DNA from 2 places in the Intrasporangium calvum DSM 43043 genome. Region 1 is predicted to be linked to the other one. Evidence: predicted binding sites of a transcription regulator. Region 1 holds the regulator's gene; the other holds the start of a gene.
The links. The regulator HrcA, encoded in region 1, represses chaperone genes, less so after heat shock. The targets are predictions, from matches to a motif close to TTNGCACTCGNNNNNNNCGAGTGCNAA.

Region 1 (8,162 bases):
ATACGGGAGCGCTTCGGCCTCACGCCCGGGGCGGAGGTCACGACGGAGGCCAACCCCGACTCGGTGACGCCGGAGTCACTGGCCGAGCTCGCGGTCGGCGGCTTCACCAGGGTGTCCCTCGGCATGCAGTCGGCCGTTCCGCACGTCCTGGCGACGCTCGAGAGGACCCACGACCCCGACAACGTCGCTCGGGCCGTCGAAGCCGTCCGTGCCGTGGGAATGCAGGTGAGCCTCGACCTGATCTACGGGACGCCGGGCGAGTCCCTGGCTGACTGGCGGCGGAGCCTCGAGGCCGCGGTCGCGATGGGGCCGGACCACGTCTCCGCGTACGCGCTGGTCGTCGAGGACGGCACCAAGCTGGCGGGTCAGGTGCGGCGGGGGCAGGTGCCCATGCCGGAGGACGACGACGAGGCCGACAAGTACGAGCTGGCCGACGAGCTGCTGACCAGGGCCGGCTACCAGTGGTACGAGGTGAGCAACTGGGCCCGCTCCGACGGCGCCCGGTGCCGGCACAACCTCGCCTACTGGTCCGGCGCGAACTGGTGGGGCGTCGGCCCCGGCGCTCACAGCCACGTGGGCGGGGTGCGCTGGTGGAACGCGAAGCACCCGGCCGCGTATGCCGCCCGGCTGGTCGCGGGAGGGTCGCCCGCCCTGGCGCGCGAGATCCTCAGCGGTGACCAGCGCTACGACGAGACTGTGCTGCTCGGCACACGGATCGTGGACGGTCTGCCCCTCGATGTTCTGCGAGGATCAGGGCGTGCGGCCGTGGCCGGACTCATCGCGGACGGGCTCGTCGACGGGCCTGCGGCGGTGGGTGATGGTCGGGTCGTGCTGACCAGGAGGGGCCGACTGCTCGCCGACACGGTCGTGCACCGGCTGATCGCGTGGTGAGCCCAGGTGGCGTGAGCCTGACCAGCCGAGGCGAGGAGCGAGAGTGACCCAGACGATGAGGCCGACGACGGATGGGGCCGAGGGCGCCACGACGCTGGAGGCGGCCAGCCTCGTCGACGAGCTGCGCAGCGTCTTCGCCGCCGGCGTGACCAAGCCCCTGGCCTGGCGAACTGCTCAGCTGACTGGGCTGCGGAGGATGCTGACGGAGCAGGAGACCGCACTGGCCGACGCGCTCGCGACCGACCTGGGCAAGCACGGCACGGAGTCGTGGATCACCGAGCTCGGCTTCACGTCGAACGAGATCACCCACATCCTGCGCAACCTCAAGTCGTGGCTCCGCCCCCGCGCCACCTCGATTCCGTTGTGGATGCGGCCCGCGCGGGCCAAGGTCGTCCGCGAGCCGCTCGGTGTCGTGCTGGTCATCAGCCCGTGGAACTACCCGGTCCAGCTCTCGCTCGCGCCCCTCGCCGGCGCGCTCGCTGCCGGCAACGCCGTGGTCCTCAAGCCGAGCGAGCTCGCACCGGCGACCTCGGCCGTGCTGGCCCGCCTGCTGCCGCAGTACCTGGATGCCTCCGCTGTCCGCGTCGTCGAGGGGGGCGTCCCCGAGACGACGGAGCTGCTGGCCGAGCGCTGGGACCACATCTTCTTCACCGGCAACGGTGCCGTCGGCCGGGTCGTCCTCGAGGCGGCGGCCCGCCACCTGACCCCGGTGACACTGGAGCTCGGCGGCAAGTCACCGGCGTTCGTCGACGAGGGTGCGGACTTGGAGACGGCGGCCCGCCGTATCGTCTGGGGGAAGTTCACCAACGCCGGGCAGACCTGCGTGGCGCCGGACTTCGTCATCGCCACCCGGCCCGTGCTGGACGCCCTGAGGCCCCTGATCGACCGGGCGATCCGCGACTTCTACGGCGAGGACGCTTCCCGGTCGGAGGGATACGGTCGGATCGTCAACGCTCGACACTTCGGCCGTCTCGCCGCGCTCATCACCGAGGGGCACGTCGTTCGCGGGGGCGCCGTCGATGCCGACAACCGGTACATCGAGCCGACCGTCCTCGACGGCGTCGACGGTGACCACCTTTCCATGCAGGAGGAGATCTTCGGCCCGATCCTCCCCCTGGTCGAGGTGGGCGGCGTCGACGAGGCGGTCCAGTTCGTCACGGCACGAGACAAGCCGCTGGCGCTCTACGTCTTCACGAGCAACGGCGAGACGAAGCGCCGCTTCATCCGGGACACGTCGTCGGGCGGCCTGATCTTCAACGCGCCCCTGGTGCACATGGGCGCTCCGAGGCTGCCGTTCGGTGGGGTCGGCGAGAGCGGCATGGGCAAGTACCACGGCGAGGAGTCCGTGGCCATCTTCAGCCATGCCAAGGCCGTCGTCGACGTGCCCGCCAAGCCGGACCTGCTCGCCGCGATCTACCCGCCGTTCTCGTCCGTCCAGGACCGGCTCGTGCGGCGGTTCATCGCGCGGCCGCGTCCCTGAGAGGGGCCTGCCGCCGGCTGCCGCACTGACCTGCCGGACGGGTCAGTGCGTGAGCGACGCGGCACCCGCGGGTGCTCGACGGGGCCAGAGCTCAGGCGGCGGGCTCGGTGACGAAGTCGATGAGCTCCTCGACGCTGGCCAGCAGGGTCGGCTCGAGGTCCGCATAGGTGCGCACGGTGCCGAGGATCCGCTTCCACGCGTGCGCGATGTCGGTCTGGGTCTCGTGGGGCCAGCCGAGGGCCGCGCAGATCCCGTGCTTCCAGGACGTGCCGCGGGGGATGACCGGCCAGCGGTCCCAGCCCAGGCGTGCCGGGCGGACCGACTGCCAGACGTCGACGTAGGGATGGCCGAGCACCTTGACGTGCTGCGCCAGGCCGGGCAGGGCGCGGGCCTGCTCGACGATCCGGGCCTCCTTCGTGCCGGGCACGAGGTGGTCGACGAGGACGCCCAGTCGGCGGCCCGGCCCGGGCTGGAAGTCGGCGATGATGGCGGCCAGGTCGTCGACTCCGTCCATCATCTCGACGACCACACCCTCGATGCGCAGGTCGTCGCCCCACACCTTCTCGACGAGCTCGGCGTCGTGTCGCCCCTCGACGTAGATCCGGGAACCACGTGCCACCCGGGCCACCGCGTCGTGGACCGCCACGGACCCGCTCGCCGTGCGGGCCGACGCCTGGCGCGCCTCAGCCAGCGCAGCGGCGGCGGCGGCCACCGGCTTGGTCAGCGTGACGGGGCGGCCGTCGACGAGGAACCCGGGACCCAGGGGGAAGGCCTTCACGCGCCCGCGCCGGTCCTCGAGGTGCACCACGTGCATCCCCCCGGCCTTCTCGACGCGGACCACGGCCCCGACCCAACCGGTCTCGACCTCCTCGACCACGGTTCCGGTCTCGGCGGGGAGGTCGACCGAACGCCCCCTTCGGGGTGCGCGCCAGTCACCGGAGAGGACGTCGGAGCCGTAACGATCGTGGGGGGACACGATCATGGAGCGTATGCCGCTGGGCTCGCTCCCGGACGGAGCGCCACGCGGGAGCCGGCTGGGCACCGTCTCCTCCGCCGTTCGCGGCGGTGGAGGCGACGACGTAGACTTGGCACTCGTCCGACGAGAGTGCCAGAGGAGGTGGGCGATGAGCGAGGACCGCAAGCTCATGGTGCTGCGGGCCATCGTGCAGGACTACGTCCAGACCTCCGAGCCCGTCGGCAGCAAGGCCCTCGTCGACCGGCACCACCTCGGGGTGAGCGCCGCGACGGTCCGCAACGACATGGCCCAGCTCGAGGAGGAGGGCCTGATCCATGCACCGCACACGTCCGCGGGTCGGGTGCCGACCGATGCGGGCTACCGGGTCTTCGTCGACCGGCTCAGCCAGCTCAAGCCGCTCAGCGCCGGTGAGCGGCGAGCGATCAGCCAGTTCCTCCAGGGCGCCGTCGACCTCGACGACGTCGTGGACCGGACCGTTCGGCTGCTCGCCGGCCTGACGCGGCAGGTCGCCGTCATGCAGTACCCGTCGTTGACTCGCTCGACGGTGCGCCACATCGAGCTGGTGCCCGTCGGGGCCGCGCACCTCATGGTCATCCTCATCGTCAACACGGGCCGCGTGGAGCAGCGCGTCGTCGAGACCCGCAGCCTGCCGGCCGGGACCGACGGTGAGGAGCTGGTCGCCCGGGTGCGCGCGTCACTGAACGAGGTGTCGGCGGGGGTTCCCTTCACCGCCGCCGCGACCGAGCTGCGCCGCCTCGTCGAGCAGGCGCCGGGGGAGGAACGGCCCGTCGTCGAGGCGATCGTGTCCGCCCTGTCCGACGCCCTCGTCGAGGAGCGCGAGGAACGAGTCGTGCTCGCCGGGCAGGCCAACCTGGCTCGGTCCGGGGGTGACTTCGCGACGTCGGTGGCACCCATCCTCGAGGCGCTCGAGGAACACGTCGTCCTGCTCCGCCTTCTCGGCCAGCTCGGTGAGGATCCCGATGCGATCTCGGTCCGGATCGGCTCGGAGAATCCCGTGTCCGGGCTCCAGACCACCTCGCTCGTCTCGGTGGGGTACGGCAGTGGCTTGGAGCGAGTCGCCAGTCTGGGCGTGCTCGGGCCCACCCGGATGGACTACCCGACGACGATGGCCTCGGTCCGCGCCGTCGCCCGCTACGTGTCCCAGATCCTCGACGAGAACAACAACGGCTGACCAGACGTTGCACCCAGCAACCCCGACCTGACACCAGACGAAGATGACAGGAACCACCCGCTTGAACGACTACTACGCCGTCCTCGGTGTCTCCCGTGACGCAAGTCAGGAGGAGATCAAGAAGGCCTACCGTCGACTCGCCCGCAAGCTGCACCCGGACGTCAACCCGGGGCCCGAGGCCGAGGAGGAGTTCAAGCGCGTCTCGCAGGCCTACGACGTCCTCTCCGACCCGCACAAGCGCCGGTCCTTCGACCTGGGCGCCGACCCGTTCGCCACGGCGGGCGGCGGCTTCGGCGCCGGTCCCGGCTTCTCGTTCAGCGACGTTATGGACGCGTTCTTCGGTGCCGGTGCGACCGCAGGCACCCGAGGCCCTCGTCCGCGTGTCCAGCGCGGTCAGGACGCGCTGCTGCGGCTCGACATCGACCTCGCCAAGGCGGTGTTCGGCTCCGAGGAGGAGCTCAACCTCGACACCGCGGTCGGGTGCTCCCGATGCGGTGGGGACGGGGCAGAGCCGGGCACCGGCCGCCAGACCTGCCCGATCTGCCAGGGCCGCGGCGAGGTCCAGCAGGTCCAGCGCAGCTTCCTCGGCCAGGTCATGACGTCCCGGCCGTGCGTCAACTGCCAGGGCTACGGCTCGACGCTGACCGACCCGTGCCACGACTGCTCCGGCGACGGCCGGGTCCGCACGCGGCGCACGCTCAAGCTGAAGATCCCCGCCGGCGTCGACACGGGCACCCGGATCCAGCTGACCGGCGAGGGCGAGGTCGGGCCCGGCAACGGACCCAAGGGCGATCTCTACGTCGAGATCCGCGTCGCCAACCACGAGACCTACACCCGCCGGGGGGACGACCTCCACTGCACGATCGAGCTGCCGATGGCGGCCGCGGCCCTCGGCACGACGCTGAAGCTCTCGACCTTCGACGGGATGCAGGACCTCGAGGTCAAGCCCGGCACGCAGAGCGGCGACGTCTTCACGCTCCGCGGACTCGGCGTCACGCACCTGCGGCACGGCGGTCGGGGCGACCTGCTCGTCCACGCGACCGTCGTCACGCCGACCCGGCTCACCGACGAGCAGGAGGACCTGCTCCGGCAGTTCGCTGCCCTCCGGGGTGAGGAGCGGCCCGAGGGGCGGCTCACCCCCAACAAGGGGCTCTTCGGCAAGATCCGGGACGCCTTCAAGGAGAAGTGAGCACCGGGTGACCCACCAGCTCTTCCTCGGCTCGGCCGCCGAGCTCGCCGGAGCCCGCCCCGGCTCCGTCATCGTCCTCGACGGGGACGAGGGCCGGCACGCCGCCACCGTGGTTCGGCTGCGGCCGGGGGAGCGCTACTACGTCGCGGACGGCGTCGGGCGACGGGCGCTCGCCGAAGCGGAGACCGTCGACCGGACGTCGGTGCGCGGCCGTGTCCTCGAGGTCGTCGACGAGGCGGAGCCGGCGACCCGCTTCGTCCTCGTCCAGGCGCTCGCCAAGGGCGACCGGGACGAGCAGGCGATCGAGGCCGCCACCGAGCTGGGCGTCGACGAGGTCGTGCCCTGGGCCGCCGAGCGCTCGATCGTCGTCTGGCGGGGCGAGCGCGCTGCCAAGTCGCTGGCCAAGTGGATGACCGTCGTGACACGTGCCGCGAAGCAGTCCCGCCGGGCCCGGATTCCGCTGACCTCCTCCCCGGTGGACCTGGCCGCGCTCATCGACCGGGTCCGCGGCGCGGCTCTCACGCTCGTGCTGCACGAGGAGGCGACCGAGCCACTGGCGGCGGTGGCCGTGGCCGAGTCCGGAGACGTGCTCGTCGTCGTCGGCCCCGAGGGGGGGATCTCCGGGCGCGAGCTCGAGGCCCTCGTCGCCGCGGGAGCCCGGCCCGTTCGGCTCGGGCCGACGACCCTCCGCTCGTCCACAGCCGGCCCCGCCGCGCTGGCCGTCCTCAACGCGGCCTCGCGCTGGCGCTGACCCCCGGCTGGCCCGCTCGCGCTCACCCCGGGTCCCCTCCGCAACACACCCGCTTACCGACTGCGGGCGTCGCCTCCAGACGGCACCCGCATTCGGTAAGCGGGTGTGTTGCTGGGGGGTGAGGGCGTCGGAGGGTCGGAGGGTCGGAGGGTCGGAGGGTCGGAGGGTCGGAGGGTCGGAGGGTCGGAGGGTCGGAGGGTCGGAGGGTCGGAGGGAGGCGGGGTGGGTTGGGCGTCAGCGGACGGTGAAGGACTTCGTGTCGACCTGTGCTCCGCCGCCCTCGGCTCCGCCCGACGGGTCGTCCGTCGACAGGGTGATGACGTAGTCGCCGGGAGGCAGGGTCCGCTGGAACTCGAACTCCCCGAAGCCCCCCGTGCCCGTGCCCGTGCCGCCCATGGCGTTGCCCTCGGCGACCACGGCACCAGCCCGCGTCGTGACCTGCCAGAGGAAGTTCGCCTCGAAGGACGTGCCGTAGCCCGTGAAGGTCACCCGGCCGCTTCCGACCTCCTCGCCTTCCGTCGGCGCCAGGACCCAGACGTGGGACTGGACGTCGACCTGCGCTGCTCGCGCCATCGGCCGGCCGACCCGAACGACACCCCAGAGGTCAGCGGGCTGGCCCTCGACGAGGACGGTCACGGTGGAGACAGGAGTCCTCGCGATGGAGGCCGCGGCCGTCGCCGTGTAGACGAGCTGCTGAACGGCACGCTCCGCGACCTGGCTGCTGACCGTGGTCGCCGAGACCGTGTCACCGTCCAGGTCGACGACGAGCGCCGACCCTTCCAGGTCGACGGTGATCCTGGACGAGGGTGCCCACGGCGTGAAGTAGTCCGGGTCGAGCGGCTGCTCACGGGTCATCGCGTAGAGCGCGGAGAGGATCGGACCCCCCTCGTCCGGCACGGTGCGGAACTCCCGGAACAACCGGGGCGCCCCGCCGGTCTCGCCGATCCAGTAGACCGGGACCCCCGTGATCGTCCCCGAGGGTGCAGTCGACGACGCACCCGTCGCCGGTGCGGTGGCCGCGCTCGTGGACGCGCCGGTTCCGGAGCCGGCCGAAGGAGCGGGCGTCGAAGGTCGGGGCGAGCCCTGGGTCGCGACGGTCGTCCCGGCCGGCCCGGGCACGAGGACGGTGGGCCGTCCCACGAGCCAGAAGGTCCCCCCTGCGACGAGGGCGACCGCTGCGGCCGCCGCGAGGACGAGCCATCGCCGAGGAGTGCCCGAGCCGGTCACGGGGGCAGCGTGGGCCTCAGCGAGGATCGCGGACAGCCGCTCGCCGGGCCGGATCGACTCCGCGTCCTCGACCAGGACGGCTCGCAGGTGCGTCTCGACCTCGTGCAGACCGGAGCCGATCTCGACGGTCGGGTCGTCGGGACGAAGGGGCGGGCGGTTGTCGTCGGGGTTCATCACTGCTCCACATCGGGGACATCGAGGCCCGTGCTCGGGCTGGCGGGGGACAGGTCGGCCCGCAGTCGGGCCAGGCCGCGGTGCGCGTGGGCCTTGACCGATCCGGCCGAGATGCCGAGGGCCTCGGCGATCTGCGCCTCGGACTGGTCGAGGTAGTACCGCAGCACGAGCACCTCGCGCTGGCGGTGCGGGAGGGCGCGGAGGGCGCGGACCATGGAAGCGCGCTCGGCGGCATACAGCACCTGTGTCTCGGCGCTGTCGAGGCTGCCGCGCCCCGGAACG
Region 2 (8,162 bases), 790 kb from region 1:
GGCGATGGACCTGCTGGGCCTCTCCCCGCACGTCGGCGCCCTCGTCGCGCTGGAGGACACCGAGATCCACAAGCCCGAGCCGGCCCCGCTCCTGCTCGCCCTCGAGCGGCTCGGCCAGTCCGACCCGTCCAAGGCCGCGTACGTGGGCGACGCCGTCGTCGACGTGCTGGCCGGCAAGGCCGCCGGGATGGCGACCATCGCGGTGACCTGGGGCGCCGGCGTGCGGGCCAACCTCGACAAGGTCCGACCCGACGGCGTCGCCACGACGACCGCCGAGCTGCGTGACCTCCTCCTGACCTCCGCCTGACCTCCGCCTGACCTCCGCCTGGGCGAGCGCCTGTCCGGGAGCGAGCCCAGCGGCATACGGCAGGGGTGCGGTGGGGCCCTAGAGTGCGTCCGTGCACAGCTTCGACAAGGACCCCGACCACATCGCGGTGGAGCAGGTCCTGCGCTACGCGCGGGAACGCCTCCTGATGGACCCGATCCCGCTCGACGGGCCGCAGACGGAGGACTACCTCCGCAGCGCGGCGGGCCAGACGATCACGGCGGCGGGCCTCGGAGCGACCCGCGCCATGGAGCTGTTCCAGCACACCCTGGCCCCGGCGTGCCTCTCCACCGACCACCCGAGGTACCTGTCCTTCATCCCGTGTGCACCGACCCGGGAGGCGGCCGCGTTCGACGTCGTCGTCGGCGCCTCCTCCGTCTACGGCGGCTCCTGGCTCGAGGGGGCCGGCGCCGTCTACGCGGAGAACCAGGCCCTCCGGTGGATCGCGGACCTCGCCGGTCTGCCCGAGGAGGCCGGTGGGGTCTTCGTCCCGGGAGGGACGGTCGGCAACCTGTCCGCCCTCGTCGTCGCCCGCCACACGGCCCGCAACCGCGCCGCGGAGGCGGGCACCGGCGCCCGCCCGTGGCGGATCGCCGCGACCGACAACGCCCACTCGTCCGTCGTCTCCATGGCCGCCGTCATGGACGCCGAGGTCTGCGGCGTCCACGTCGACGAGAAGCTGCGGATGACCGGGCCCGAGCTGCGGCGCACGCTCGAGGAGCACGGGCCCGAGACGTTCTTCGCCGTCGTGGCGACGAGCGGCACGACGAACTTCGGTGTCGTCGACGACCTCGAGTCCGTCGCCGACGTGTGCGAGGAGTTCGGGCTGTGGCTGCACGTCGACGGCGCCTACGGGGGAGCGGGTCTGGCGGCACCCTCGGTGCGCCACCTGTTCAACGGGATCGAGCGGGCCGACTCGTTCATCCTCGACCCGCACAAGTGGCTCTTCGCGCCGTTCGACTGCTGTGCCCTGCTCTACCGGAAGCCGGAGCTGGCCCGCCTCGCCCACACGCAGGAGGCCGGCTACCTCGACGTGCTCACCCAGGCCCCCGAGTGGAACCCCACCGACTACTCGATCGGGCTCACCCGCCGCGCCCGGGGGCTACCGCTCTGGTACTCGCTCGCGGTGCACGGGACCGACGCCTACGTCGAGGCCATCGAGGGGACCCTCGACGTCGTGCGGCATGCCGCGCGGGAGATCGGGCAGCGACCCCACCTCGAGCTCGTCCGGGAGCCGGACCTGTCCGTCGTCGTGTTCCGCCGGCTCGGCTGGGGGCCCGCGGACTACCAGGCGTGGACCGACCGGATGCTCGCGGCTGAGTTCGCCTTCGTCGTGCCGACGACCTTCCGCGGGGAGACGTTGACGCGGTTCGCCGTGGTCAACCCACACACGACGAAGGAGGACGTCACTGCGATCCTCGACACGATGGGGTGACGGCCGCGAGTAAATGACACTCGTGTGATTCACCGACTAAGGTGGGTAGTGGAGCCAACGCGATCGCGTTCACGGGATGGACAGCTTCCCGACTGGAAGTGCCTGACCGGGAGTCGCTACCGTTTCGCAGGACCAGCCGACAGTCGGCGCGACCCAAAGACTAGGGACCATGAGCACAGAACACGCCACGGAGCAGACGCACCACTCCGAGAGCGAGCTCAGTGACCGGGACCTCGAGATCCTGGCCTTCGAGCGACAGTGGTGGAAGTACGCCGGCTCCAAGGAGCAGGCCATCAAGGAGCTGTTCGACATGAGCTCCACGCGGTACTACCAGGTGCTCAACGCCCTGCTCGACCAGCCCGCCGCCCTCGACGCCGATCCCATGCTGATCAAGCGGCTGCGCCGGATGCGAGCGAGCCGGCAGCGGGCCCGCACGAGCCGTCGCCTCGGCTTCAACGCCTGACGGCTCCCACCACCTCGCATCGAGAGAGCAGTTCGTCCCCGTCGGTGGGTGGCAACGCTCGACTCGCCGCTGCGGGACGAACTGCTCTTTCGATGGGCGGCGTGGTTCACTTCAGCCATGGCCGACGTCGTGGTTCGCCGTGCGGCAGCCGATGACGCCTTCATCGTGGCGGCGCTGCACCTGCAGTTCGCGCGCGAGCTGGGGCTGCCGTCCGAGCCCGGGTACCTCGACCGGTTCGTCGACGCGTGGCTGGCCGAGCGACCAGACCGGCCGACGTGGATCGCCGAGGCCCGACGCGAGCACGCGGGCATCCTCGAGACGCGCCGGATCCGGGCGCTGCCGTGGCCGGGGCGCAAGGACGTCAGCTGGCTGCACGTCGGTGGTCTGTACGTCATCCCCGAGTGTCGCGACCTCGGGGTCGCGCGGGCCCTCACCGAGACGATGATCGAGTGGTCCCGCAGCACGGACGTGAAGTGGATCCGGGTCAACGCCCCGGATGAGAAGGAGCAGCAGTTCTACGAGCGGCTGGGCTTCGCCTCGCCGGGCCGGCTCATGGAGTTCGACCTGAGGGACCCGGAGTGACCGCGGACGTGACCGGCGGTCGACCGGGACCCACCAACTCGATCACGGACGTGGCCGGGGTCCTCGTCGGGCACTGCACCCGCGACGAACCAGGGTGGCTCACCGGGGTCACCGTCGTCGTCGCCCCGCCGGGAGGGGCCGCAGCCGGCGTCGACGTGCGCGGCGGCGGACCCGGCACCCGCGAGACGGACCTGCTCGACCCCCGCAACCTCGTGGACCGGGTCGATGCCATCGTGCTGGGAGGGGGCAGCGCCCCCGGACTGGCGGCCGTGGACGGCGTCGTGGAGGGGCTCTTCGACGACGGGCGGGGCTGGCCGATGCGCGAGCCGGGACAGGTCGTGCCGATCGTGCCGGCTGCGATCCTCTTCGACCTGGGTCGGGGCGGCGCGTGGCGCCACCACCCGCGGGCCGCGGACGGGCGCGCGGCCTATGCGGCAGCCGTCACGTCGGTCGCCCAGGGCTGCGTCGGGGCGGGCACCGGCGCCCGCGTCGGAGGGCTCAAGGGTGGGGTCGGCACCGCGAGCGTGGTCCTGCCGTCTGGGGTGACGGTCGGCGCCGTCGTCGCGCTCAACGCCGTCGGCTCCGCCGTCGACCCCACCACCGGCAGGCCGTATGCCGCTGGGCTCGGTCTCGCGGACGAGTTCGACCACGTCGGGGTGGGCAGTGCGGAGGAGCTGGCCGAGGCTCGCGCGCGGGCCGAGTCGCTGCCGGACCGCGCTGCCGGGATGCCCGCGATGGCGACGACGATCGGCGTCATCGCCACGGATGCTGCCCTGACCAAGGCCCAGTGCCAGAAGCTGGCGGGCGTCGGGCACGACGGTCTGGCGCGCGCGGTCAAGCCGGTCCACACGCTGTTCGACGGCGACACGCTCTTCGCGATGGCGACGGGGGAGCGGGGGCCGCTCGAGCCGATCGACCTGCTCGTCCTGATGGAGGCGGGCGCCGACTGCGTGGCCCGCGCGATCGTGCACGCCCTGCTGGCCGCGACCTCCGTGGACCGGGCTGGGGACGGTGGACTCACGATCCGCAGTTGGTCCGAGGCGTTTCCCTCGGCGCTCTCCCCGGCGCTGGGCTGACTCGGGTCAGGCCGGCATGGGTCCGGTGGGCAGGGGTCCGGTGGGCAGGGGGTTCGGAGCGCCGGCCGCACCTGCGGGACCGTCCGCGCCGTCGACAACGGCCTGCTCCCACCCGCGGCTGAACGCGGCCTCGAGCCGGTCCAGGGCGTAGGGCAGCCGCGGGTCCGGCTCGGCGAGGGCCGCGTCGAGCGACCAGCCCTCGTCGTGTCGCTCGCGGATGACCCGACCGACCATGGCGACGTCGTCGCGCTGTCGGCGGACGAACTCGGTGTCGACCGGAGTCCCGTGGCCCGGCACGACGACGCTGCTGAGGTCCAGCCACCCGAGGTGCTCGCCCAGCGTGTCGGCCCACTCGAGCGGCCACGAGTCGGCGCCGAAGGCCGGGGGTGCCGACTCCTCGACGAGGTCGCCGAGGAACATCGCGCCGGCGTCGTCGACGTGGACGCTGATGTCTCCGTCGGTGTGGCCGCGGCCGGCCCAGCTCATCGTCACGGCCCGGTCGCCGAGGTCGATGGTGGCGCTGTGCTCGAACGTCCGGTCGGGGGGCCGAACGGCCGTCGCGCACACCTCGACGACGTCGCGGGAGGTGTAGCCGGCCTGGGGGTGGTCGCCGGGGTCGGCGCGGAACAGGTTCTTGATGCGCGCCGCGTCGCCCTCGACCGACCGGGCGACGTTGGCGTGGGCGTGCACCGTGGCCGCCGTGAAGGCCCCGTTGCCGAACGTGTGGTCGAAGTGCACGTGGGTGTTGACGACGTGGCGCACCTCGATGTCGGAGCCGAGGCGGCGGATGTCGTCGAGGACCCCGAAGCCCTGGAGCAGGCTCGCTCTCGTGTCGACGACGACCGCGCCGTCACGCCCCAGGATGAGCCCGACGTTGACATCCCACTGTGGATAACGCGCGACGAACACCCGGTCTGCGACCTCGCGGAACCCCGAGCCCATCACCGCGACCTCCTCGCGTCGTCACCCCAATGTCCGGTGCCCGTCACCGTATCGGGACCGCGGCAAATGCGCACCAGGTGCCCGTTTCGTCTACCTTGTTGTGTCATGCGTGCCCAGATGAGAGCCCGGGAGCGAGCCGTCCGACGGCGCCGCCACGCGGTCGTCGCGGCCGGTTCGGCGGTCGTCGCGCTGCTCGGGGGGCTGGCCCTGTGGTGGCCCGACGACAGCCAGTGGCGCGACCAGCCGCTGTCCTCCGGCCTGATCCCGACGACGGTCGGCTCCGAGTGGACGCAGGCGCCCCTGACCGACGACTGGCGGACCGTGGCGGGTCCGGGCGGCTCCACACCGGCCGCGACGACCACCACGAGCGCCGGCACGTCCGCCACGTCGAGCGGCGCACCGACGTCTGAGCCGGAGCCGACGGTCGCCCCGACCGATTCGCCGGCGACGAGCCCGACCCCGACCCCGACCGCCTCGCCTCCGGCGACCACGACGGCCAAGTCGACCGGTCCGAACAAGCCGCCCAACACCAACCGGCCCACCAAGCCGCCCAAGCCGGAGACCTCCGCTGCCGCGACGGAGTGCGCGGTGGAGCTCTTCGGGGTCTGTCTCTGAGCCGTGGCACGCTGGCGGCATGGCTTGCACGTTCTGCGCGATCGTCACCGGCGACGTCCCGGCCGACCTCGTCCTCGACGAGGCTGACTTCGTCGGCTTCCTCGACCGTCGGCCCGTCTTCAAGGGACACGTCCTGCTCGTGCCCAGGACTCACGTCGCCACCCTGCTCGAGCTGCCGGACGGCCTCGCTGCCGGCCTGACCCGGGCCGCGCAGCGTCTCGCGGCGGCCGCCGTGGACGGGCTGGGCGCCCAGGGCACGTTCGTCGCCATGAACAACGTCGTCAGCCAGTCCGTCCCGCACCTGCACGTCCATGTCGTGCCGCGGACGAAGGGCGACGGGCTGCGCGGGTTCTTCTGGCCGCGGACGGCGTATGCGAGCGACGACGAGGCAGCTGCGTATGCCGCCCGGCTGGCCGCTGCCCTCCCTGATGGCGCCCCGACGGCTGGTTCGACGTGATCGCCCCTGGGCAGGCACCGATCTGTCAGGTGGAGTGAACCAAGGGTCCCCAAGGTTTGCACTCGCACCCCGAGAGTGCCAATAATGGCGTTAGCACTCTCCCCTGGGGAGTGACAGAAATGGGCCGCACCACGAGGGGCCGTCCTCCCAGCGACGTGAGCTGAGGGCGCCGGCCTCGTCCGTCGCGGGCGTCGTGCGGGCCACCAACCAACGTATCGACTGACACAGGGCGTGAGGATCGACCGAGCTCCAGCGAGGGAGACCCGGAGCGCCCGTCGCGCCAGTCGTAGCAACTCGTGTGGGAGGAACCACCCGAATGGCCAAGATCATTGCGTTTGACGAAGAGGCGCGTCGCGGCCTCGAGCGCGGCATGAACATCCTTGCCGACGCCGTCCGCGTCACGCTGGGCCCGAAGGGCCGCAACGTCGTCCTGGAGAAGAAGTGGGGCGCGCCCACCATCACCAACGACGGCGTTTCGATCGCCAAGGAGATCGAGCTCGACGACCCGTACGAGAAGATCGGCGCCGAGCTCGTCAAGGAAGTTGCCAAGAAGACCGACGACGTCGCCGGTGACGGCACGACGACAGCGACCGTGCTCGCCCAGGCCATGGTGAAGGAAGGCCTGCGCAACGTGGCCGCCGGCGCCAACCCGATGGCCCTCAAGCGCGGTATCGAGAAGGCCGTCGAGGCCGTCTCGGAGGCCCTCCTGGCCGCCGCCACGGAGGTCACGACCAAGGAGCAGATCGCCTCCACCGCGTCCATCTCGGCCGCGGACGAGGAGATCGGTGCGCTCATCGCCGAGGCGATGGACAAGGTCGGCAAGGAAGGCGTCATCACCGTCGAGGACTCCAACACCATGGGCCTCGAGCTGGAGATGACCGAGGGGATGCGCTTCGACAAGGGCTACATCTCGGCCTACTTCGTGACCGACACCGAGCGCATGGAGACCGTCCTCGACGACGCCTACGTCCTCGTCGCGAACTCCAAGATCGGCTCGGTCAAGGACCTGCTGCCGCTCCTCGAGAAGGTCATGCAGTCCGGCAAGCCGCTGCTCATCATCGCCGAGGACGTCGAGGGCGAGGCCCTTGCGACGCTCGTCGTGAACAAGATCCGTGGCACGTTCAAGTCCGTGGCCGTCAAGGCCCCGGGCTTCGGTGACCGCCGCAAGGCCATGCTCACCGACATCGCCATCCTCACGGGCGGCCAGGTCATCTCCGAGGAGGTCGGTCTCAAGCTCGAGAACGCCACCCTCGACCTGCTCGGCAAGGCGCGCAAGGTCGTCGTGACGAAGGACGAGACGACCATCGTCGAGGACGCCGAGGACCGTTCCGCGATCGAGGGCCGGATCGCCCAGATCAAGGCCGAGATCGAGAAGTCGGACTCCGACTACGACCGCGAGAAGCTCCAGGAGCGTCTCGCCAAGCTCGCCGGCGGCGTCGCCGTCATCAAGGCGGGCGCGGCGACCGAGGTCGAGCTCAAGGAGCGCAAGCACCGCATCGAGGACGCGGTGCGCAACGCCAAGGCCGCCGTCGAGGAGGGCATCGTCGCCGGTGGTGGCGTGGCGCTCATCCAGGCCGCCAAGGCCGTCGACTCCCTCGACCTCGAGGGTGACGAGGCGACGGGCGCCAACATCGTCCGCGTCGCCGCCGAGGCCCCGCTCAAGCAGATCGCGATCAACGCCGGTCTCGAGGGTGGCGTCGTGGCCGAGAAGGTCCGCAACATCGAGCCCGGTCACGGCCTCAACGCTGCGACCGGCGAGTACGGCGACCTGATGGCCGCCGGCATCATCGACCCGGTCAAGGTGACGCGCTCGGCGCTGCAGAACGCGGCGTCCATCGCGGCGCTGTTCCTCACGACCGAGGCCGTCATCGCCGACAAGCCGGAGAAGGCGTCCGCTGGTGCGGGCGCCCCGGACATGGGCGACATGGGCGGCATGGGCTTCTGAGCCTGGCCTGACCATCACCGGCGAGTGCCGGACGCGCGACCTGTCGCGCGTCCGGCACTCGCTTCTTGTCGCCCTCTTGCTGGTCGCGGCAACCTGTGGACAAGACGTAGCAAACGGTGGAGGTGGCGGGGAGATCGCGTGGCGCGGCCGTGGAGGACGGCTCGACCTCGAGCCGCTGCCCGAGACCTCCTTCGTGCTGCGCCTGCCCCGTGAGAGCGGGTTCGAGATGACGAGCGACGCCCAGTAGTCGATCGTCACCCCGGAAACCGTGGGGCTCGACCCGGCCCAGGGGCAGTGGATGTCATGGCCGGGTCGAGCGGTC

Region 2: the regulator HrcA is predicted to act here: its motif matches at 5,951-5,977, upstream of groL (chaperonin GroEL).

Annotation. Positions count from the first base shown of each region.
Region 1 is NC_014830.1:2,391,871-2,400,032, reverse strand. Features, by position in the region: gene hemW (radical SAM family heme chaperone HemW) at 1-891, shown strand, start outside; gene INTCA_RS10885 (aldehyde dehydrogenase family protein) at 947-2,371, shown strand; gene INTCA_RS10880 (DUF3097 domain-containing protein) at 2,463-3,353, opposite strand; gene hrcA (heat-inducible transcriptional repressor HrcA) at 3,496-4,539, shown strand; gene dnaJ (molecular chaperone DnaJ) at 4,601-5,728, shown strand; gene INTCA_RS10865 (16S rRNA (uracil(1498)-N(3))-methyltransferase) at 5,736-6,479, shown strand; gene INTCA_RS18730 (Gmad2 immunoglobulin-like domain-containing protein) at 6,714-7,880, opposite strand; gene INTCA_RS10855 (SigE family RNA polymerase sigma factor) at 7,880-8,162, opposite strand, start outside.
Region 2 is NC_014830.1:3,178,714-3,186,875, reverse strand. Features, by position in the region: gene INTCA_RS14485 (HAD family hydrolase) at 1-307, shown strand, start outside; gene INTCA_RS14480 (pyridoxal phosphate-dependent decarboxylase family protein) at 399-1,760, shown strand; gene INTCA_RS14475 (nucleoid-associated protein NapA) at 1,930-2,223, shown strand; gene INTCA_RS14470 (GNAT family N-acetyltransferase) at 2,341-2,805, shown strand; gene INTCA_RS14465 (P1 family peptidase) at 2,802-3,881, shown strand; gene INTCA_RS14460 (MBL fold metallo-hydrolase) at 3,888-4,823, opposite strand; gene INTCA_RS14455 (hypothetical protein) at 4,929-5,438, shown strand; gene INTCA_RS14450 (HIT family protein) at 5,458-5,895, shown strand; gene groL (chaperonin GroEL) at 6,212-7,840, shown strand.